DNA from 4 places in the Ensifer sp. NM-2 genome. Region 3 is predicted to be linked to each of the others. Evidence: riboswitches for the same ligand, from Rfam matches in the RefSeq annotation. Region 3 holds a riboswitch; each other region holds the start of a gene.
The links. Region 3 has a riboswitch for cobalamin ahead of C6558_RS25235 (CbtB-domain containing protein). Riboswitches for the same ligand answer to the same signal wherever they lie in the genome.

Region 1: another riboswitch for cobalamin. It lies ahead of metE (5-methyltetrahydropteroyltriglutamate--homocysteine S-methyltransferase); the one in region 3 lies ahead of C6558_RS25235 (CbtB-domain containing protein).
Region 2: another riboswitch for cobalamin. It lies ahead of cobU (bifunctional adenosylcobinamide kinase/adenosylcobinamide-phosphate guanylyltransferase); the one in region 3 lies ahead of C6558_RS25235 (CbtB-domain containing protein).
Region 4: another riboswitch for cobalamin. It lies ahead of bluB (5,6-dimethylbenzimidazole synthase); the one in region 3 lies ahead of C6558_RS25235 (CbtB-domain containing protein).

The regions. Positions count from the first base shown of each region.
Region 1 is NZ_PVZR01000006.1:130,745-136,532, reverse strand. Features, by position in the region: gene C6558_RS14395 (ABC transporter permease) at 1-486, shown strand, start outside; gene C6558_RS14390 (ABC transporter permease) at 488-1,309, shown strand; gene C6558_RS14385 (aspartate/glutamate racemase family protein) at 1,315-2,052, shown strand; gene C6558_RS14380 (LysR substrate-binding domain-containing protein) at 2,010-2,954, opposite strand; gene C6558_RS14375 (hypothetical protein) at 3,085-3,378, shown strand; cobalamin riboswitch at 3,416-3,636, shown strand; gene metE (5-methyltetrahydropteroyltriglutamate--homocysteine S-methyltransferase) at 3,734-5,788, shown strand, end outside.
Region 2 is NZ_PVZR01000009.1:219,463-225,250, reverse strand. Features, by position in the region: gene C6558_RS19625 (trans-aconitate 2-methyltransferase) at 3-626, shown strand; gene C6558_RS19620 (adenylate/guanylate cyclase domain-containing protein) at 652-2,880, opposite strand; cobalamin riboswitch at 3,190-3,596, shown strand; gene cobU (bifunctional adenosylcobinamide kinase/adenosylcobinamide-phosphate guanylyltransferase) at 3,734-4,258, shown strand; gene cobW (cobalamin biosynthesis protein CobW) at 4,262-5,326, shown strand; gene cobN (cobaltochelatase subunit CobN) at 5,398-5,788, shown strand, end outside.
Region 3 is NZ_PVZR01000015.1:4,208-9,995, forward strand. Features, by position in the region: gene C6558_RS25215 (SDR family NAD(P)-dependent oxidoreductase) at 1-9, shown strand, start outside; gene C6558_RS25220 (DUF1772 domain-containing protein) at 56-535, opposite strand; gene C6558_RS25225 (NAD(P)H-binding protein) at 532-1,362, opposite strand; gene C6558_RS25230 (TetR/AcrR family transcriptional regulator) at 1,466-2,158, shown strand; cobalamin riboswitch at 2,157-2,426, shown strand; gene C6558_RS25235 (CbtB-domain containing protein) at 2,469-2,645, shown strand; gene C6558_RS25240 (CbtA family protein) at 2,843-3,637, shown strand; gene C6558_RS25245 ((2Fe-2S)-binding protein) at 3,713-4,576, opposite strand; gene C6558_RS25250 (glucoamylase family protein) at 4,573-5,788, opposite strand, start outside.
Region 4 is NZ_PVZR01000009.1:53,785-59,572, reverse strand. Features, by position in the region: gene C6558_RS18830 (LacI family DNA-binding transcriptional regulator) at 1-715, opposite strand, end outside; gene C6558_RS18825 (phytanoyl-CoA dioxygenase family protein) at 816-2,009, shown strand; gene C6558_RS18820 (SDR family oxidoreductase) at 2,101-2,922, shown strand; cobalamin riboswitch at 3,000-3,209, shown strand; gene bluB (5,6-dimethylbenzimidazole synthase) at 3,254-4,045, shown strand; gene C6558_RS18810 (DUF2865 domain-containing protein) at 3,954-5,024, opposite strand; gene C6558_RS18805 (acyl-homoserine-lactone synthase) at 5,212-5,788, opposite strand, start outside.

The sequences.
Region 1 (5,788 bases), on a different contig from region 3:
ATCCCGGTGCTTGGACGCAATGGCCTCGTCAATTCGACGCTGATCGACCTCGGCATCATTCCGCAACCGATCGAGTGGCTGCTCTATTCCGATTTTGCTGTCGTGCTTGCCATGGTTCACCTCAATACGCTCTTCATGGTGACGCCGATCTTCAACACGCTGATGCGCATTGACCGTTCGCTGATCGAAGCGGCGCGCGACTGCGGCGCCAGCGGCCGGCAAGTGCTCTGGAACGTCATCCTGCCACTCGCCAAGCCCGGCATCGCCATCGGCTCGATCTTCGTCGTCACCCTCGTCATGGCCGACTTCTCGACGGTTCAAGTTATGTCGGGCGGACAGAGCGCTTCGGTCGCGCTGATGATGAAGAACCAGATGTCACTGCTGCAATATCCGGCTGCGGCCGCCAATGCGGTAGTGCTGCTGATCGTCGTGCTCCTGATGGTCGCCGCGATCCTTCGGGTCGTTGATATCCGAAAGGAACTCTGAGATGAACCATGAGCGGCGCACCCTTGAATTCTACCTGCTCGCGGGCTTCTTCGCCCTGTTCGTGCTGTTTCTCTACGGGCCGTTGTCGGCGGTGCTGATCCTGTCCTTTCAGGGGCCGAATGGCGGTCTCACATTTCCGTTGAACGGACTATCGCTGCACTGGTTCTACAATCTCTTCGAGAAACAGGCGGTCGGCGACTTCGGCGCGTCCTTCCGCCGCTCATTCACGCTGGGACTGATGGTGATGGTGGTCAACGTCGTCGTGGCGCTCCTCGCCGGCCTTGCCTTTCGCCACCGCTTCAAGGGGGCGACGGCCCTCTTCTACCTGACCGTTGCCAGCCTGGTCGTGCCCTCGATCATCATCTCGCTCGGGATCGGTGTCGTCTTCCAGCAGTTTGGCCTGAAGCCCGCCTGGTATTCCTCCGGCTTCGGCGCACATCTTACCTGGACCCTACCCTTTGGCGTCTTGATCATGTTTGCCGTCTTCAACCGCTTTTCGCCGGCCTATGAAGAGGCGGCCCGCGATCTCGGCGCCACCCCGTGGCAGACGTTTCGGCATGTGGTGCTGCCGATGATAGCGCCGAGCCTGATCGGGGTCGGCCTCTTCGGCTTCACCCTTTCCTACGACGAGTTCGCCCGTACACTGATGACCTCGGGCAGCTACAACACCCTGCCATTGGAAATCTACGGAATGACCACCAATGTGACGACGCCGGTGCTTTACGCGCTGGGCACGGTCACGACGCTCTTCTCCTTCACCACCATCCTCGTCGCGCTTGCCGTCATTCTGACGCTTCGTCGGCGGCAGGTAAAAATGAGCTAGGTTCGATGCGCATTCTGATCGTCAATCCGAACACCACCCTATCCATGACCGAGAAGGCGGCGGCCGCAGCCCGCGCCGTCGCGGGCCCGAACACGGAGATCATCGCGAGGACGTCCAAGTCCGGACCGGCTTCGATCGAAGGCCACTATGATGGCGCGATCGCGCTTCCGGGCGTGCTCACCGAAATCCGGGACGGCGAAGCGGCAGGCGCCAACGCCGCCGTCATCGCATGCTTCGACGATACTGGTCTGGAAGCAGCCCGCGCGCTTGCCCGCATCCCCGTGGTCGGGCTTTGCGAATCCGCTGTGGCGACGGCCGCCATGCTTGCTCAGCGTTTCACCGTCGTAACCACACTCGAGCGGTCGCGTGTGCTTATCGAGAACCTGGTCATACGCTATGGGATGAGTGCCCGGACGAAGGTTCGCGCTGCGGACATCCCGGTGCTGCAGCTTGAGGACAAGGCTTCGCCCGCGTTGGCGAAGCTGCGATGCGAAATCGAGCTGGCGCTCGTTGAGGACGGCGCCGAGGCGATCGTGCTTGGCTGCGCCGGGATGGCCGATCTTGCGCGCGCACTTCAAGCCGAATACGGCGTTCCGGTCATTGATGGCGTATCGGCAGCCGTCAAGCAGGCCGAGGCGTTGGTGTCGCAAGGACTGACGACCAGCAAGCGCGGCTCCTATGCTCCGCCGCTCAGCAAATCTTATTCAGGTCTTATGAGCGCGCTCGCACCGATCTCGGCTTGAGACCGTACCGAGGGAAGCTCTCCGGCCACGGCGGCCAGCTGCGCGTTCGATGTGGCGGCTTCGGCAATGATCCACTCGCGAAACACCTGGATCTTGTTCTGCCGCCGGTGGCTTTGCGGATAGACCAGCCAATAGGCACGGCCATCCCTGACCACATGGTTGAACGGCCGGACGAGTTTTCCGCTGCGAAGCTCCTCAATCACAAAGGTGGAGACGACCATGGCAATGCCATGATCGAGCAATGTGGTGGCCACATCCATTGCCTGGACGTCGAAGATCAGCTCAGTGCCATTGCTGGCCGGCGGTTCCACGCCCGCTTCGGTCATCCAGCGCCGCCACCAGCTGGCGTTGCCGAAGCGCCTCACCGTGAGAACGTCGGCCGGATCCTTCAGCTGATGTTTTTCCAGGAACGTCGGCGTACAGACGGGCATGTATTCGATCGGGAAAAGAGGAAACACTTCATTGCCCGACCAGTCGCCGTTGCCGCTGCGCACCACGAGATCAATCGCATCGCGCTTGAAGTCGATCAGCTCCGTGGACATGTGCACGCGAATGCTGATGTTTGGATGGGCTGTCTGAAACGAGGCGAGCCTGGAACCAAGCCAACTTGAGACGACGGTTGGCAGTACCGAGATGTGCAGGTGATGCTCGGTCTTGTCGGCAATCTCGGAGAACGCCGTACCCAGTAGATCGAGCGCCTCGGTCACCTTCGGCGCAAGCTGCCGTCCGGCAGCCGTCAAGCGCACTTCCCGCGGCAGACGGACAAACAGCGGCGTGCCGGTGCGGTCCTCCAGCAGTCGGATTTGATAGCTGACAGCGGCTTGCGTCATGCCGAGCTCCTGCGCCGCGCGGGTGAAACTCAAGTGCCTGGCTGCGGCCTCGAACGCGCGCACCGCACTCATGGGGGGAATCTTGCTCATGAAGTGAGATAAGCATTCTTTATGGCAGCATGCGAGAAATCGCTTTGCGCGAAACCACCAAAATCCTCAATTTTCTCGCGAACACATCACCACAGAACTGAAGGGGTTAGCAATGCTTAGCGCACTGCGATCGATCATCCTCCACGTCTGGACTTCGGCCAAGAGAGCTGCCGACGCCACGACGACCATCGATACATTCAGCGAGTTCCAACTGAGGGACATCGGCCTGACGCGAGACAATGACAGCATCCGGGCGCGCGCGGGCGATGTTGCTGATCCGTGGCAGCACGTAGCGGGCTCTGATCCGGGCGGTGCCCTTTCGCCGCAGACGCCAAATGATGAAGTCGCGTCGCCGCCCTCGCGACAAGCTTTCGACCTCGGCCGAATGGAGAAAATAAAGACATAAACATTTCTTTATACGATTGACGCCGTCGACTTTGCGGGGCATTGTCGAACAACGTGGTTCTGCGGCTCGTCTGACGACAGGCCGGAGCTAAGAGGGAATTCGGTGCGGCGCTGCAAGGCGCTCATGCCGGAGCTGCCCCCGCAACTGTAAGCGGCGAGCGGTCGTCCAATGATGTCACTGAGGGAGACGCCTCGGGAAGACGGGACGGTTCGTGTTGACCCGCAAGCCAGGAGACCTGCCGCGATAGATAACGTCCACGGGCGGGGTGTCCGATGTGTCGCCTTGACGAGCGAGCCAGTCTCGGTCGTGGATGCGTCGCATTCAAAGCCTTGCCCACAACCTTCGGGGTAAGGAAATGACCATCAAGACAGCCAATCTCGGCTTTCCACGTATCGGCAGCCACCGTGAACTGAAGTTCGCGCTGGAGCGTTATTGGGCCGGCAAGATCGAGAGACAGGACCTGCTCGACGTCGCCGCCAGGCTGCGGGCCGAAAACTGGGCCGCGCAAAAGGCGCGTGGGATCCAGATCATTCCATCGAACGACTTCTCGCTTTACGACCAGGTTCTCGACACATCAGTGCTGGTTGGTGCGGTGCCACCGGCCTATGGCTGGAAGGGCGGCCCGGTCGACCTCGACGCCTATTTCGCCATGGCGCGCGGTTCGACGACTGCCGCCTGCGCGTCCGGTTGCACGCATGGCGGGCCCGACGGGGGCAACCAGGCGCTGGAGATGACCAAGTGGTTCGACACGAACTACCACTACATGGTTCCGGAATTCGCGGAGGATCAGCGCTTCGAGCTGACGAGCAATGCGCCGCTTGACGCCTTCCTCGAAGCCAAGGCGCTCGGGCATGTCACCCGCCCTGTCGTCCTCGGCCCCGTCACCTTCCTGAAACTGGGCAAGGCGCTTGCCGGCGGATTCGACACCATCAATCTGATCGAGCGGCTGCTGCCTGTTTATACGAAGCTTCTCACCGAGCTTGGGGAAGCCGGCGTCGAATGGGTGCAGATCGACGAGCCATGCCTGGTGCTCGATCTCACTGAGCGGGAACGCCAGGCGCTGGCGCTGACCTACCAGACGTTCGCCTCGGAACTTCCGCAGTTGAAAATCATGCTCGCGACCTATTTCGGCGCGGTCAGTGACAACATGCCGACAGCCCTTTCGCTGCCGGTTGCCGGGCTGCATGTCGACCTCGTGCGGGCGCCGCAACAGCTCGACTTGCTACTTCAGACGGTACCGGCACAGCTTGTGCTGTCGCTCGGCGTCGTCGATGGCCGCAATGTGTGGCGTACCGATCTTGCCGGCCTCTTCCGCCGGCTGCAGCCGTTGATCGAGGCGCATGGCCGCGATCGTATCGAGCTTGCACCATCGTGCTCGCTGCTGCATGTGCCAATCGACCTCGATCTCGAACGAGCGCTCGATCCGGAGCTCGTCTCCTGGCTTGCCTTCGCCCTGCAGAAGCTGGACGAACTCAGCCTGCTTGCCCGCGCATTCGAGCCGGGCCTGGCCAATCCCGAGCAGGTCTTTGCAAAATCGATTGCTGCGGTCGAGGCACGGCTGACCTCGCTCAAGGTCCACGATCCACTCGTTGCCGGACGCTTGAAGAACCTGACGGCAGCAGACAGCCGCCGTCAATCGAGTTTTGCAACGCGCCGGCGGCGGCAGGAAGACAGGCTGGCACTGCCGCTCTTCCCGACGACGACGATCGGCTCCTTCCCGCAGACGTCAGAGGTGCGCCAGGCACGATCGCTGCATGCCAAGGGCGAGCTCAGCTATGTCGACTACCTCGCCTACCTGCGCCAGGAGACGGAGAAGGCCGTGCGCTGGCAGGAGGAAATCGGCATCGAGGTGCTGGTGCACGGCGAATTCGAGCGCAACGACATGGTGCAGTATTTCGGCGAGCAGCTCTCCGGCTATGGGTTCACTCAGAGCGGTTGGGTGCAGAGCTACGGCTCGCGCTACGTACGCCCGCCGATCATCTTCGGCGATGTCTCGCGCCCGAACCCGATGACGGTCGATTGGGCAACCTATGCGCAGTCGCTGACGGACAAGCCGATGAAGGGCATGCTCACCGGCCCGGTGACGATGCTGCAATGGTCGTTCGTGCGCGACGACCTGCCCCGGTCGATCGTATGCCGGCAGATCGCACTGGCGCTGCGCGACGAAGTCACCGACCTGGAAACGGCCGGTATCGCCGTGATCCAGATCGACGAACCGGCGCTGCGCGAGGGACTGCCACTGAGACAGGCCGATCGAAAGGCCTATCTCGACTGGGCGGTCGAGTGCTTCCGCATCAGCGCCTCCGGCGTCGGTGACGAAACCCAGATCCACACCCACATGTGCTACTCGGAGTTCAACGACATCATGGCGGCGATTGCGGCAATGGATGCCGATGTCATCTCCATCGAA
Region 2 (5,788 bases), on a different contig from region 3:
CAATGAGTGACGACGAGCGGCGTGCGCATTGGGATGCTGCCTATGCCTCCAAGGACGAGGCGGGCGTCAGCTGGTTCGAAGGCACGCCCGAGGTGTCGCTGCGGCTCATTCACGAGTACGGGCGGGGCTTGCCGGCATCGCTGATCGATATCGGCGGCGGTGCGTCTAGATTGGTCGATCGGCTGCTGGAGGAGGGCGGATGGTCGGTCGCGGTGCTTGACCTGTCTCCAACCGCGCTTGGCGCCGCACGAGCCCGGCTCGGCGCGCGCGGCGAAGCGGTAGAGTGGATCGCCGCCGACGTGACCGACTGGTCGCCTTCGCGGCAATACGATATCTGGCACGACCGCGCCGCGTTTCACTTCCTGACCGGTGCGGCAGAGCGCGCGGCCTATGTCGAACGTCTTTGTGCTGCCGTGAAGCCTTCCGGACACGCCATCATCGCCACCTTTGCGCCGGATGGGCCGAACCGCTGCAGCGGTTTGCCGGTGATGCGCTACGACCCGGCGGCGCTTGCCGAAGTAATCGGGCCGTCCTTCCGGCTGGTCGAAGCGATCAGGCACCAGCATAAGACGCCATGGAATTCAGTGCAGGCTTTTCAGTTCAGCGCGCTGCAGCGGGTACGGTAGCGGTAGCATGGGCGAGCGCAAGGGGCTAGCGGACCTGCGAGAACGTGAACGCCCTGTCGCCGTGGTACCATATGAATTCGTTTTCCTTGCCGCTAAGTCCTCCGGGATTTCGCAGCACCATTCCGCAGAGGTTCGTTGTCTTGAGCCACAGGAAGCAAACCTCGTCCCTGTCAAACTTGACCTCGACATCGGTCATGCGACCAGCGCCGATGGAAGCCCAGCCTCCTGTCAGAGTGGCCACGCCCCCGGTTGAAATGACAGCCTCATGTTCCTCGCCCGAGTCCAGCATGCGTCCATGCAGCCGATGCCCCAGGAATAGTGAGCGGGCTTCGTCGGCTTCCAGTCTGTTCCTGCCTACGAAGTCGGCGTTCATCAAGGTCTCAGGCACGCCGGCCAGGCGCAGTCCCCGGTAGAAGAGCTCGCTATCCGCCAGCTTTGCCAGATCCATGGGCGGGCTGGTCGAGATGGTGGCGGCAGTGCCACCGCGTGCGAGGCGAAGCGCGTTGAAACGAGTGATCGCTGCCTGCGCTTCCGTGTTCCGGCCGAGGTGCGCGTAAGCGGAGGCGAGAAGAAGGAAAGAACCGTCATCCTGAGGATTGAGTTCGATGCTGCGCTTCACCGCAGCCACCGACGCCTCGAAATCCTCCAGGCTGAACTGCGTCAGTCCAAGAACGTAAATGAAGAAGGACGGAGAGTGCGGATCGAGGCGCATGGCCGTACGGATATAGGGCAGGGCCTCCGCTGGGCGGCCGGCGGAGGTCAGCACGAAGGCCGTCAGCGCGTAGCTCCAGGAATCGCCGGGTTCGAGCGCGATCGCTTCCTTGAGTTCGGCGAGCGCATCGGCATGCTGCCAGGCCGCTTCGGACAGGAGAGCGGCCGCCTGATAGGCGAGCGCTGTTTTGTGTTTCTGCGCGGTCCTTAGAAATTGTAGCGCCTTGGCTCTAGCTTCGATCCGCGAGATATCAAGCCGATAATGCCAACGCCACAGGTAGACGCGCGCGTAGACCATGGCGGCGGCGGCATAGGCTCGTCCATAGGCAGGATCGAGCGCAATCGCCTGCTCGAAAAAAGGCACTGCCTTTGCAAAATCTTCGGGGGTCGTGCGCCGGTGATGCTCCCAGCCGCGCAGGAACGCATCGAAGGCCGCCGGGACCGTCGTTTCCTTGCGTCCGAAGGCCATCTGCTCGTCAGGATTCAACCGAAGCGCAAGCGCGTCGGCAATGCCGCGCATCACTTCGTCCTGCAGCGCAAAGACATCGGAAAGTGAACCGTCGAACTTGCCGGCCCAAACGTGGCCGCCGCTGAGAGAATCTATGAGCTGAACATTGATCCGTAGCTGTTCTCCGGCACGCTGCACACTGCCTTCGAGGACGTATCGGACACCGAGTTCCTTGGACACCTGCCTGGGTGTCACCGCCCTGCCCTTGTAGGTGAAGGTCGAGTTACGCGCGATAACGAACAAGCCGGATACCTGAGCCAGCTCGGTGACAAGGCCATCGGTCATGCCATCGGCGAAATACTCCTGCCTGGGATCGTCGCTCACGTTGGCAAACGGAAGCACCGCGATCGACGGCTTGTCCGGCGCGGTCAGATTCGGTGGTTGTATCTGGACCGTTTCCACAGGCGACTCCCAGGGCCGCCACCAGGCCACGCCGGCAGCAGCGCCGAGCACGACAGCAGACGTAACGAGTGCCGCCCAGCGCTTCGCGTGGCGCCCAGCGACCTTTACGCTGCCGGGGCGGGCTTCGTTCAGCCCCAGCCGGTAAGTCCGCACCGGCTTTTCGATATGCTTCAGGCGTTGTTCGCCGAGAAAGACGAAGCCGACATCGAGGTGCTTCTCGACCTGGTCGTAGGCGGTGCCGGAGATGATGATCCCACCCGGTTCGGCGAGGCTCTGCAGGCGCTCGGCAATGATCACTCCATCGCCGTGAATGTCGTCGCCTTCAACGATGACGTCGCCAAGATTGATGCCGATGCGGAATTCCAGTCGACCCTGATCGGAGCCGCGGCTTTCGGATTTCGCGCGCTGAACCTCCACCGCACAACGGACCGCCTCGACGACACTCTGGAACTCGACCAATAACCCGTCGCCCATGGTCTTGATCAACCGCCCGCGATGTGCGGCAATCCTTTGTTCGAACAGGCCGTGCAGATCGGCCTGAAAGCGGGCACACGTACCCTCTTCGTCGGCTTGGGTGAGCAGTCCATAGCCGGAAACGTCGGCAATCATCACGGCGGTGAGCCTGCGTTCCATCTGCCTTCCGGATAATCGAAACGACTTTCGGCTACTCTATCGCAATATCTGACGTTGCTAAAATAAAGTTCAGTTGCCGTGGAGCGTCCGCTCCGACGTCGACTACAGCGCCGCGCGTCTTACTGGACGCGCAAAGGTCGCTGTAACACTTTGAATTGCTGCATGTTTTTATCCTTAGGTCGAATACCATCTAAGGATAAAAACATGCAGGAGTGGCCTTTGCGGCCTGCTGCCGGCAAATTGTCGCGCGCCGCATCTCGACGGGTGGCGTGTCGCACGCGTCGATTGACTTTGCGGCGCCCGCTTCCTAATCATCTGACGTTGGATGGTTTCCCCGGATCGTGGCGATGCGGGGGAATAATTGGGAATGTGACGGATGGACCCAAATCGGGCATCCTTATCGCAGCCGACCCCGCGACTGTAGAACGGTCAGGGTTCGCCATCGGGCTGATAGCCGGCTTCCTTTCGATTGCATGGGGCAATCGAAGGCGGTTTGGAATTCAGCCGGAAAAGCCACTGGCGTGGCTTCGTGATCAGCCGGGTTGGACGCCTCTTCTTCTACGAATCGTCCGCCTTTCACGAAACCAGAAAACGCCGGGAAGGTGAGGCGGGCCGTTCGGGCCCAAGCATCGGTCTTCGCGTGATCACGCGGGGCGCGATGTGGTGGGCTCGTGACGCCGTGAGCCAGGAGACCTGCCGTCCGACAGGGGCATTCCGCCCGAAGGGAAGCCCGCTTCCCACGCCATCACGGAGGTTGTCTTGGCTCATCGATCGTTTCCCGAACGCGCCGTCGGCGCGGTGAAATCCTGTTGCCGCTCGAATTCGCGACCAAGCGCGTGAGGCTGCAACGCACATGAGCATTTCCCATGCCGGGCCGGTTCTGGTCCTCGGCGGTGCCCGTTCCGGCAAATCCAGCTTTTCCGAAAGGCTCGTCGAAGCCTCCGGGCTCGGCATGCACTATGTCGCGACCGGCCGTGCCTGGGACGACGAGATGCGCGAGCGCATCGACCATCACCGGGCAAGGCGCGGCGAAGGCTGGACGACGCATGAAGAGCCGCTCGACCTCGTTTCGCTGCTGACGCGCATCGATGACGAGAACCGCGTGGTGCTCGTCGACTGCCTGACGCTGTGGGTCACCAACCTGATGATGGAAGGGCGCGACATGGCGGCAGAGTTCGCGGCCCTTGCCGCTTTCCTGCCGGAGGCGCGGGCGCGCCTCATCCTTGTTTCCAACGAAGTCGGCCTCGGCATCGTGCCCGAGAACCGCATGGTCCGCGATTTCCGCGACCATGCCGGCCGGCTTCACCAGATCGTTGCGGAGAAATCCGCGGAAGTTTACTTTGTCGCGGCCGGATTGCCGCTGAAAATGAAGGGTTGATCCATGACCACTGCCAGAGCCAACCAGGGCAAGATCCCGGCGACCGTCATCACCGGCTTCCTCGGTGCCGGCAAGACGACGATGATCCGCAATCTGCTGCAGAACGCCGATGGCAAGCGCATTGCGCTCATCATCAACGAGTTCGGCGATCTCGGCGTCGACGGCGACGTGCTGAAGGGCTGCGGCGCAGAAGCCTGCTCGGAAGACGATATCATTGAGCTTACCAATGGCTGCATCTGCTGCACGGTTGCCGATGATTTCATCCCGACCATGACCAAGCTGCTCGAGCGCGAAAATCGTCCTGACCATATCATCATTGAAACCTCGGGCCTCGCTTTGCCGCAGCCGCTGATCGCCGCCTTCAACTGGCCTGATATCCGCAGCGAAGTCACCGTCGATGGCGTCGTCACCGTGGTCGACAGTGCCGCCGTTGCCGCCGGCCGTTTTGCCGACGACCATGACAAGGTCGATGCGTTGCGTGTCGAGGACGACAATCTCGACCACGAAAGCCCGATCGAGGAACTGTTCGAGGACCAGTTGACCGCCGCCGACCTGATCGTGCTCAACAAGACCGATCTGATCGACGCCTCCGGCCTCAAGGCCGTGCGCGACGAGGTCGCTTCGCGCACTAACCGCAAGCCAACAATGATCGAGGCGAAGAACGGCGAAGTTGCCGCTGCCATCCTGCTCGGCCTCGGCGTCGGCACGGAAAGCGATATCGCCAACCGCAAGTCTCACCACGAGATGGAACATGAGGCCGGCGAGGAGCACTCTCATGACGAGTTCGACAGCTTCGTCGTCGAGCTCGGCGCGATTGCCGATCCGGCAGGTTTCATCGATCGCCTCAAGGGCGTGATATCAGAGCATGACGTGCTGCGCCTCAAGGGCTTTGCCGACGTGCCCGGCAAGCCGATGCGCCTGCTGATCCAGGCCGTTGGCGCCCGCATCGACCAGTATTACGACCGTGCCTGGGCGGCTGGCGAGAAGCGCGGTACGCGCCTCGTCGTCATCGGCCTGCACGACATGGACGAAGCTGCGGTGCGCGCCGCCATCACCGCACTCGCCTAACTCCTTGAAGCAACGCAATTCCAGGAAAGCCATTTCACGCTTTTCCTGGAATTGCTCGAACGGACAGAAACATGCATCTGCTTCTCGCCCAGAAAGGAACGATCGCCGACGGCAACGAGGCGATCGACCTGGGGCAAACGCCGGCCGACGTGCTTTTCCTGTCGGCCGCCGACACCGAGCTTTCGTCGATCGCGGCGGCCCATGGCCGGCGCGACGGGGAGCTGAGCCTGCGCATCGCCAGCCTGATGAACCTGATGCACCCGATGTCGGTCGACACCTATGTCGAGCGCACGGCAAGGCATGCAAAACTCATCGTGGTCAGGCCGCTCGGTGGCGCCAGCTATTTCCGTTATGTGCTGGAAGCATTGCATGCCGCCGCCGTCACCCACCGCTTCCAGATCGCGGTGCTGCCCGGCGACGACAAGCCCGATCCCGGCCTCGAGCCGTTTTCGACCGTTGAGG
Region 3 (5,788 bases):
GTTGATTGAAATGAACGACCGGCGGACCTTCACAGGGTCGCGTCGGTCGTTCTCTTCAGCTGCGCGCAAAACCCAGAATGAACAGCGCCAGAGCGCCGATCGAGGAAATCGTGCGCACATGGTTCCACCAGACCCAGTCGGTCAGGTAGTGCTGCTGCCAGATTTCGGTGGCAGCCTGCCCAGACGTGGCAGCCGCCAGCGCATCGTTCATCGGCACGTTGAAGATAATGGTGACGATCAGCACGCCGGCGACGTAGGCGATGCCGCCGGCCGCCAGCAGCAGGCTGCCGTTACCGCCCCAGATGAAGGCCGCGACGACCAGCGCGAGCCCCAGAAGCGCCGTGCCCATGAAGGTACTGAGGAACAGCGGATTCTGGATCACCACGTTGATGGCGTTCATCGCCGCGATCCCCTGCTCCGCCGGCAGCCGCGACAAAGCCTGCATGATGCAGACCGAGAAGATGAAGAACAGCCCGGCCATCAGGCCGGAGCCGATTGCGGCGGCAAACGCCAGAGCGGGGATCAGCGGGATCATGCGGCGATACTCCAGACACCAGTTGCAGCGGTCTCCCGGGCATAGTCGGCGAAGTCGCGCGGTTTGCGCCCAAGCACGCGCTCGACATCGGACGTCACTTGCGAATTGCGCCCGTCGAGCACCGACGTGAAGAGATAGCGGATGAGTTCGACATAGTCATCAGGCAATCCGTCGGCCCGCAACTGCACCGTGAAGTCGGCAACCGGCACGGACTGATAGCCGATCCGGCGGTTGGCAGCCGTCGCGATCTCGGCCACGGCCTGGGCAAAGGTCATCAGCCGCGGGCCTGTCAGCTCATAGACCTTGCCGACATGCCCCTCGTCCAGAAGGGCTGCAACTGCCACGTCGGCGATGTCGTCGGTGCTGATGAAGGGTTCGGTGATCTCATCCGGCGGCAGGAACACCGATCCGCTGCGAACGGAATCGGTCAAAAAATCCTCGCTGAAATTCTCGAAGAACCAGCTTGCCCGGATGATCGTCCAGTCGGCGCCGGAGGCCTGCAGTTCGCGCTCGGCCGCTTCCGCCTCGTCCTCGCCGCGCCCCGACAGAAGCACCAGCCGCTTGATGCCCGAGCGAACGGCAAGCCTCGAGAATTTGCGGATGGTTTCGACGGCGCCCGGCACCGCCAGATCCGGCTGGTAGCTGATATAGATGCGCTCGACATTTTCAAGCACGGGCGCCCAGGTCGCCTCATCCGTCCAGTCGAAGGAAGGCGATGCCGAACGGGCGCCGATGCGCACCGCGATACCCCGCTCCTCAAGGCGGGCCGCCACCCGCCGCCCCGTCTTGCCCGTACCGCCCAGAACCAGTGTGAGTTTGTCAGTCATCGCTTCCTCCTGAGGTTGATTGCAAAACATGAGCATCTCTCACATTTGCAAATGTGATAAATCCTCGTATTTTAGGAGTCAAGTCAAAATGTGAGCATTACTCATGATTCCCGATGCAAGCCCTTCCACAATCCCCGCTGACGACGAGCCGGCGCTGCGCCGCACGCCCAGCCAGAAGCGCAGCCGCGAGCGCGTCGAGCACATCCTTTCCTGCGCCACGGCGATCATCCAGGAGAAGGGCAGCGACGCCATGCGCATGAGCGAAGTCGCTGAAAAGGCTGGAATCTCGATCGGCTCCCTCTACCAGTACTTCCCCGACAAGGCGGCGATCGTGCGCACGCTGGCCGAGCGCTACAATGCGGTCTGCAATGAATGCATCGGGGCCGAGCTTGCCAAGGTGACGTCGATCTCGGAACTGCGTGACGCCTTCTCCATGCTGTTCGACATCTATTACGATATGTTCCTGGCCGAGCCTGTGATGCGCGACATCTGGTCAGCGATGCAGGCCGACAAGGCGCTGCGCGAGATCGACCTTTTGCAAAGCCGTGCCGGCGGCCAGCTTCTGGCCGACGTCTGGGCTCGGTTTGCGCCCGACACGCCGCGCGAAACGATCGACAGCGCCGCCTTTTTGATCATGCATCTCGGCGATTGCACGATGCGGCTTGCGGTCTCCGTCACCAGAGCAGAGGGCGACCAGATCGTCGAAGCCTATAAACGCATGATCCTTCGTGATTTTGTCGCGGATGGACCGGGCGGCGGCGCAAGTCTAATTGACATCTCCGGGGTGCGATCCTAATCATCGTGGATCGATTGGTTCCCGCAACGCGAACGCGTTTCGGGAGTAAACGGGAACGTGACGGATGGACCCATGCTGGGCATTCAAATCACGGCCGACCCCGCGACTGTAGAGCGACGTGAATGCGCCGTTCCGGAGCGATCCGGAAGAAGCCACTGGAGACAAGACCGCGAGAGGGCGGCCCTTGCTCTGGGAAGGCGAGGCAAATCCAGGGTGATCTCACCCGACGTCCTGAGCCAGGAAACCTGCCAGTCGATGCGGGCATAGGGCCCAAACCGGGAAAGATCCCGACGCCATCACGGAGGTTGTCATGGCTACATCTACAGTTTCGAGCATTCCGCTCTCCCTCAGCGATCGTCTGACCGCAGGTATCATCGCGCTCCTCATCGGCGGCTTCCTCGTCTTCGGCGCAGGCCTGGCGAACTCGGCCGTGCTGCACGATACCGCGCACGACACCCGCCACTCCTATGGCTTCCCCTGCCACTAAGCGATGTTCCGGGACGCGACTTGCGTTCCGCATCGACATAGCTGCGGACAAAAACGCTTCCGGCAGACAGCCGGACGCGTTTGCTCGCGTCTGATGCAGATTGAAGATCTGCCGGACGGAGCCGTTCGCATATTTGCCAGTGGGACACGGCGCTGCCTGCCAGATGCATGGCGCGCCGATATCGAGGGATATCGAAAATGATTGTCAGAACGCTTCTGGCCGCGATCGTGGCTGGATTGATTGCCGGTGTCTTCATGACCGGCGCCCAGGAACTGCGCGTCGTACCGCTGATCCTGCACGCGGAAGAATTCGAAGGCGAGGCACCGGCCGCCGGCGAACAACCAGCCGTTCAGCCGGGAACGGCCGATCCGGCCGCAGCAAACCACGACCAGCATTCGTCGCTGAAGGCGGTTTCGCCGATTGGCGCTTTGCTTGACGCCCTGTCGCCGATCACGCCTGCCTACGCCCATGAGGGCGAACACGAGGAAGGCGGCATCATGTTCGGCATGAGCCGCTTTTCCGGCACGCTGATCGCCAATCTGGTGACCGGCTCCGGCTTCGCGCTGCTGCTCGCCGGCGTCAGCCTCGTCATCGGCTACCCGATCACGCTCAGGAACGGCGCGCTCTGGGGCGCCTGCGGCTGGCTTGCCGTGCACATGCTGCCGGCAATCGGTCTGCCGCCGGAACTGCCGGGCTTCCCGGCCGCGGAACTCGGCGACCGCCAGGTCTGGTGGGGTGCAACCGTGCTGTTGTCTGCCGCCGGTCTCTATCTGCTGGTCTTGCGGCAAGAGATCGCCGCCAAGATCATCGGCCTCGTGCTGATCGCGGCACCGCATGTCTATGGCGCGCCGCAACCGTCGGACATCTCCAGCAATGTGCCGGCCGTGCTCGGCGCTGAATTCGCCGTGGCAGCCCTTGCCACCACGCTCGCGTTCTGGATTGTTCTCGGCGTCGTGTCGGGCTTCATCAACGATCGTTTCGCCAAGGCGTAACAGACCGGCCAGATTTCGCCATCAACCCGGAGCCCCTGATATCGCCGATATCAGGGGCTTTGTCGTCGAGATGTCTCAGCGCGCCTGCAATGCCAGCAGATGCGCCTGCAACCGCGCGCGGCGGTCGTCCGGCGCCAGCATCACGCAACTGTCGCAGAAGCTGCCACCTTCCGTTCGATAATAGAGACAGCAGCCGCCGCGCAGGCGATAGGTGCGCGACAGCGCATGATTGCCGCCGATCTCGATCACGATGTCCTCGTAACGGAGCTTGTCGGAAAATAGCGACGTACCCGCGCGCTTGACGATCGCCAGCGCCCTCGCCATCGCGGTCTCCTCGTCGCCGAGGACGCGGCCGATCTCCAGGAACCCACCGGCAAGCGAATCCGCCGCAAGCCGCCATTGCGCGCCCGAGGACAGGCCGGTGCGACGCTTCAACATGACGACGATCGGCGCCAGATGCGCAGCGAAGGTTTCGCCGAAGACGTCCGCAGTCGCCGGGGCATGATCCCCGGCTGCGGGCAAGGCAAGGCTGAAATGAAACCGCTTGGCCGCGACAAGCCGTTCGCCATAGGCCCGCGAAAATTCTTCGAAGCGAAGGCCGCGAACGGCTGCCACGATGCCCCCACCGAGATAGAGGCCGCCAAGCGCGAGCGTGAGCTGGTTGCTGTAAAAGGCAATCAGATGGGCGGCGCGGATCTTGTCGTCCATGCCCTCGGCAAAGCGATCCTGATAGGCAAGGCTGTCTTCAAGCCCGACGCCCTCCTCCACCCAGAACCGCGCCTCGGGAAGAAATACGTCGCCGGCGGCCCCGAGCGAAAAGCCCACTTCGGGGAAAGACGACTGCAGGTGCGCGAGAACGCCAAGGGCGCTCTGGCGCAACGCCGCGTCCGCCTCGTCCTCCGCCGGGCGCTCGTCCTGCCGCTCGTGGCCCAAGCTCATGCCGTCTCCCTGGTCTCAAGCCAGCCGCCGCGAAAATCCGCCCGCTGCAATCCGCGCCGTATGGCCGGAATGCTGCGCGTCAGCTCCCAGACGAAACCGTTTCTGGCATTCTCGATCATCATCACGACAAGCCCCTGGTCAAGCCCGACCACGCGGTCGTCGACCCAACCCTCCGGGCCCACACCGGGCAGGCTCGGATTGAACCCGCCGGGAAACCGGCTCTCGCACAGAATGTCCGGGTAACAGTTCTCGAGCTCGGCGAGTGCCGACTGCGACGCATCGGCAGCGAAAGGCAGACAGGCAACCGGTGCCCAAGGTGCCAGCGTGCCATCGTCAGGACCACCGGGCGCGCCGCGCGCCGCATAGCCGAGCATCCGCTGCCAACGCCCATCGACAAGCCGCTGCCGCCCCGCCGGTCCACCGCAGGCGCTGAGGCCCCACATATCCCCGCCGTAACCGGCGAAATCGCCGGGATTGCGCTCGGCATGGGCTCGCTGCAGCGCGATCGCCCGGCAGGTATTGTCGAAATAATCAGTCGCCTCGTCACGCATCGGCGCATCGCCAATGCCGCGAAGGTCCAACCAGGCTTGCGGAAAGAGATGGACGAACAAAGGCGCGGCCTGCAGATGCGGCGCACCGTCGACCGTGGTCCACGCATAGGCGGCCGTGAATTCGCGGTAGTGCTCCGGGCCGATTGCATGGTGCGGCGCGCCGAGCGCGAGCACGTAGAGCAGCAGTGCCTCGCTGTAGCCCTGCCATCGATACTTAAGAAACCGCCCGGGCGGTCGCCAGCCCATCGTCAGTATCTCGCCACGGCCGAGCGCCCAGCGCCAATCCACCCGGGCATAGAGCTTATCCGCAAGCGCGCGGATTTCCCGCTCCCCCGCACTGTCGCCGGAGAAATAGGCGCCTGCGGTCAAAACGCCGGCAATCAGCAGCGCGGTATCGATGGTGGAAAGCTCGCACTGCCACACCCGCTCGCCGGTCTTCATGTGGAGAAAGTGATAGTAGAAGCCGCGATAACCGGTGGCGAGCGCATCGCTCCCCTGCCGGCTTTGCGCCAGAAACCGCAGGGTCATCAGCACCCGGCCGGCCGCTTCGCCGCGCCCGATCCAGCCGCGCTCGACGCCAACAGGGTAGCAGGAAAGCCCGAAACCGGTGGCAGCGATGCTTGAGGGCGCGTCGGGAAGCGACGTATCGGCGACAAGCCCG
Region 4 (5,788 bases), on a different contig from region 3:
TTGCTGCAAGAACACCGGTTTCGGCGTCCTTGCCGTAGCCTTCGCTGATCTCGACGATGCGGATCGCCGGATAGTGCTCGCGGAGCACCCGGCGAAAGCCGATTTCGCGTTCCTCCTCGCCACGAAAACGGCTGCTCGAAATCGTCACGAGCACGGTTGCTGCCTGCCCGGCGAACCGTTCGCCCACGAGATAGGCCGCCGTCTCGCCGGCCGCGCGGTTGTCGGCCCCGGCATAGGCGGTGCGCGCCGAGTTCGGCAGATCGGTGACAAGCGCGACGACCGCAATTCCCGCCTGTTCGAGGCGGGCGACGGCGCCAACGATTTCGGGCACATCAGGTGCCTTCAACACGACGCCGTCGGTCCCACGCAGGCGGACGCGGTCGAGCAGCTGCGCGATGTCGTGCGGCCGCATGATCTCGGCAAAATGGAACCGGCAGCGAAACGTGGTCGGCATGAAGGTCGGCGCCTCGGTTTCGAACGCCTGCCTGACCGCCTCGGTGAAGCGCTCCGGCGCCTCCATCACGATATCGATCGCGCGCTTCTGGCCTTGCATCTCCGATCCCGATTGCTGCTTCTCCAGCTCGCGGATGGCGGCTCGCACGCGGGCTGCCGTCTGCCGGCGCACGCCGGGACGTTCATTCAGGACGCGGTCGACGGTCGCGGTGCTGAGTCCCGCCTGAAAGGCGATATCCTTGACCAGAAACGGATGTGCCAACGACGAACTCTCCTGATGGTTTTTTGATGGATTCCTGCTCTATATCACGATCTCACGCCGCCTATAGTCGGGACATCGAAAGTTTCTGAGGAGGAACGAGATGAAGACCGACAACAGGGCGCGCCAGCGCCTCGACCGTGTGTGGCTGAGCGAGGATGCCTGCGACATCGAGGCGTTCCGTGCGGAGGTGGAGCGGCAGACGAACCTTGCTGATTATCCACACGCGCTCGCCTGCGAGAAAAATGTGCTGATCTATGACAGCGCCAGCCTGGTTGCCGCCTGCGCCACGACCGAGGGGCGCCGCGCTGCCCTGGCCGAAATCTGCGAGGTGCTGGCAACCGGGCCCGGGGTGGCGGTGTTCAAGCACGCCTATGCCGACACATCAGTCATCGATGCGGCCAGCGGCATCTTTGACGCCATCATCGACGAGCAACACCGCACCAACAGTGGCGGCGGCGACCACTTTGCCAAGCCCGGCGCTAACGACAGGATCTGGAATTCGCTCGAAAAACACTGCCTGAAAAGCCCTGAGAACTTTGCCGCCTATTACGCCAACGCCATCATCGCGCTCGTCAGCGAAGCCTGGCTTGGTCCGAACTACCAGCTGACGGCGCAGGTCAATCGCGTCAATCCCGGCGGCGCGTCGCAGGCGGCCCATCGCGACTATCATCTGGGATTCCAGACCTCTGATGTCATCGAGCAGTATCCTGTTCATGTGCACAGGCTGTCGCCGGTGCTGACGTTGCAAGGTGCCGTTGCCCATTGCGACATGCCGATCGAGAGCGGTCCAACGCTTTTCCTTCCCTATAGCCAGACCTACGTGCCCGGCTATCTCGCGTTGAAACGTCCGGAGTTCCGGGCCTATTTCGACCAGCATCACGTGCAGCTGCCGTTGGAAAAGGGCGATGTCGTCTTCTTCAACCCGGCTCTCTTCCATGCGGCCGGCAGCAATCATTCGACTGATATCAAGCGCGTCGCCAACCTGCTCCAGGTCTCCTCGGCCTTCGGGAGGGCGATGGAGACCGTCGATCGCGCCAGGATGAGTGCAGCCCTCTACCCGGCGCTGACCGCACTCGTGGCATCCGGCACGCTTTCGGCCGATGAGGCGGCCAATGCGATTGCGTCCTGTGCCGAGGGCTATTCCTTCCCGACCAATCTCGATCGCGATCCGCCGCTGGGCGGTCTCGCGCCGAAGACCCAGGCGCAACTGATGCATGAGGCGCTGGCAGGCAGGTGGAGCGATGCGGATTTCAGAAGCGCGCTTGGCGAGCAGGCACAGCGCAAGCTGAGCTGAACGGCAGAATCGATCTTTCCGGTCCCCGGCGTTCTGCGGCGGGGGCCGGTCGCCCTGTTTTCATCTCACTTTCAATTCTGGGAGGACTTTCATGACCGAGCAATATGGCCGTCTCGACGGCAAGATCGCCATCGTCACCGGCGGGACGCAGGGGCTGGGCGCAACGATCGCCAACCTGTTTGCGGAACGTGGGGCTAAAGGTGTCGTCATCTGTGGACGCAACGTTGCCAAGGGCGAAGCGAAGGCCGAGCAGATCCGCAAGGCAACCGGCGCGCAGGTACTTTATGTCGAGGCAGACCTCGAAAAGGTCGAGGACGCGCGCAAGGTCGTCAGCGCCTGCGACGCCACATTCGGGCGCGTCGATGCGCTGGTCAATGCGGCGGCGATCACCGATCGCGGCACCATCCTGGACACCAGCCCCGAACTGTTCGACCGGATGTTCGCTGTCAATGTGCGCGCACCGTTCTTCCTGATGCAGGAAGCGGTAAAGCTGATGCGGCGGGAGGGCACGCAGGGCACCATCGTCAATATTGGCTCGATGTCGGCGATGGCCGGTCAGCCGTTTATCGCCGCCTATTGCTCGTCGAAGGGGGCGCTGGAGACGCTGACCAAGAACACCTCCTATGCGCTGCTGCGCAACCGCATTCGCGTCAATGGCCTCAATATCGGCTGGATGGCGTCCGAAGGGGAAGACCGCATCCAGCGCGAATTTCATGGGGCGGCAGACGACTGGCTCGAAAAGGCGGCCGCCAGCCAACCCTTCGGTCGGCTTGTCGACCCCAAGGAAGTCGCGCGTGCCTGCGCCTATCTCTCGTCGGATGAGTCCGGCCTGATGACGGGGTCGGTCATCTGCTTCGACCAGTCGGTGTGGGGCGGCTATGACGGCTCGCCGCATCCGGTCGCGCCGCTCTGACATCTGACGCTGTCGCGAGGCCCTGTGGAGTGACCGGCAAGCGACGCCGGACTTGCTTGTCATTCCCTGTGGGCTGTGCCCTTATGACGCCGTCAGGTGCCCGCAACGCGGGAGAATCGGGAATCCGGTGTTATTCCGGAACGTGCCCAACGCTGTGACGGGGACGACTGCCTCTAGGGATTTTGAGCTTGCTCAAGATCTTGCCACTGGATCTTCATGTGATCTGGGAAGGTGAGGCGGCCGGTTGATCCGAAGTCAGAAGACCGGCCTGGCAAGATAGACCGATATCCGCGCGGACGGCGGAAGGTTGTGCATTGTTGGGGATCGAACGATGCTGACTGACGCTAATGGCGGCCTTGCGGCTGCAGAGGCCTTTTCATCCGACGAGCGCGAAGCCGTCTATCGAGCCATCGAAACGCGCCGGGACGTGCGGGATCAGTTCCTGGCCGAACCCTTGCCTGACGATGTGGTGATGCGCCTGCTCAATGCTGCGCACCGGGCGCCATCGGTGGGTTTCATGCAACCGTGGAATTTCGTCGTGGTCCGGCAGGCCGAAACCCGCGAGCGGGTATGGCAGGCCTTTTCCCGCGCCAACGACGAAGCGGCATTGATGTTCGATGGCGACCGCCAAGCGAAATACCGCTCCCTGAAGCTGGAGGGGATCCGCAAGGCACCCTTGAGCATCTGCGTCACCTGCGACCGCACGCGCGGTGGAGCGGTCGTTCTCGGGCGCACCCATAACCCGCAGATGGATCTCTATTCCACCGTCTGTGCCGTGCAGAACCTCTGGCTTGCGGCGCGCGCCGAAGGCGTTGGTGTCGGCTGGGTCAGTATCTTTCATGAAAATGAGATCAAGGCGATCCTCGGCATTCCCGATCATGTCGTGATCGTCGCCTGGCTTTGCCTCGGATATGTCGATCGCCTTTACCAGGAGCCGGAACTTGCGGTTAAGGGCTGGCGCCAGCGGCTGCCGCTGGAGGAGCTGGTGTTCGAGGAAGGCTGGGGAACCTGCCGAAAGGCAGACGCTGCGATCAGTTGCTCTGAACCGGCTGGTAGCCCGGACCCTTCGGATGGCGAAGGTCGATCGACGTTTCCTCCTGGGGAAGGAACGTCGGCCCGATGACCCGCACCTTGCTCTTGGCGGGATCGTAGGGGCGCTCCTCCGCAGCCGCCTTGGCGGTAGGGGCGGCCGCTTCCTTCTTGCCCTCGATGACGATGATCGACGATTCGCTGTTGCCAGTGTTGCCACTGGAAGCCTTGGGCGTCGTCGCGATCTTTGGAATCTGGCAACCGCAAATGCCCGGCTTGCCGACGCCGCGCGTCCGATAGGCAAAGGCGTTTGGCAGTTCTTTATAGGGGCGTCCCGTCGAGGCGGAGACCATCTGGTCGCTCTCCTCGGTCGCCAGGTCGTGGAAAAATAGTTCTGTTTCGGCACCCGGGCAGCGGGCGCGGCAGGCCTGCTCGTCGCGGGCGAAGTCCACAGGGCTTGCCTCGGACGAGATCGGGAAGAAGGCGCCATCGCAAGTGCGCACGCACATGGTGCGAAGCGTGCCGGAATAGACGCCGCTTTCCGGCGGGTAGGTGCCCATTTCGCCGTCCCGCAGCATTGGTCCGTAGCTTTCGTCCGGCGGCAGATCGCGCAGGATGTTGCGGTACGTTTCCGGCTCGTCCGGGTCGGCGGTCGCAAATTCCTCGCTGCCACCATAGCAACCGTTGATCTCGAGGGCGGCGAGGATGCGCCGGCGCGTATCGTCTCCATCGCCTGACATCAGCTGCTGGCGCTCCGATTTGAGGATGCGCAGATTGTCTTCCATCTCGGCGATCAGACTGTTGATGTCTGTGCAGATATCCGGGTCGCCGCCGTTGAAGACGACGACGCTGCCTGTGCCGCAGCCGGCGCGTCGGCGATCGTTGCGCGCCCGGCGCAATTCGATGTTCTGTCGGGAAATCGCGCTCGCATAATCGCGGGTATCGGCCGTAGTTTCGATGGCGGCGGGCAGTTCGGCGAGCCGAGTGTTCAGGCGGTCGCACACGCTGGAGGCCAGCGCCTGATCGGCAAGAACCAGAAGCAGCGGCAAGGTCGCCGCGGCTAGGGTTTTCATGTTCCGGAACACGGGCGAACGTCCATTCCTGCAACCGCACGGCGCCACCCTTGTTGTCCGGGTTCGGTCGCTGTCGGCACTTCCTGTTTCAGCCCTATCATAAGGCTTGTCGCCGCCGGTGCAACGACAAGCCTCGCATTGCGTTAACAGCTCCGTCCGGTGGGAGGAACGGAAGGAGCGTTAGAGATCAGGCGGCGCGTGCCGTCTCCAGCGACATCGGCCGTTCAAGAACCGTGCCTTCGATCGCCGCTACGGCCTTCATGGCGCTGAGCAGCGACGGCGTCACTTCCCAGGCGACCGCTACGGCATAGACCGAGCCGATCCGGTGCGGGTCAGCGATGCGCTCGCCGGGGCAACCCATGCGGCGGAACATCCGCTCGAGGAAGACATCGGTCACCGTGACGATATGGCTGATGCCGGAGGCCAGCCCGAGTTCGCCGACACCGCACATCAGTTCTGCGGCGGCGACGGTCACCTGGTTGGAGGCGCGGTCCTGAGAAATCTCCGGGTCGATGCAGAAGCGGCTCGATTCCCAGATCGAGGCGCTGCGGATCTCAGGGTTGTCGCCAAGCAGGATCGGGAACGTATCGTCCAGCATGTTGGGGCCGAGCGTCGGCAGCAATCTCAGCGATCCGCGCAGTTTTCCCGTCTCCGGCGAATAGGACAGAATATAGAGCGGATTCGACTTGTCGTAATTGTCGATCTCCCATTCCCCATCGGTCTGCACGTCCCATTTCAGGAAATCGTGGAAGACGCGCTTGCGC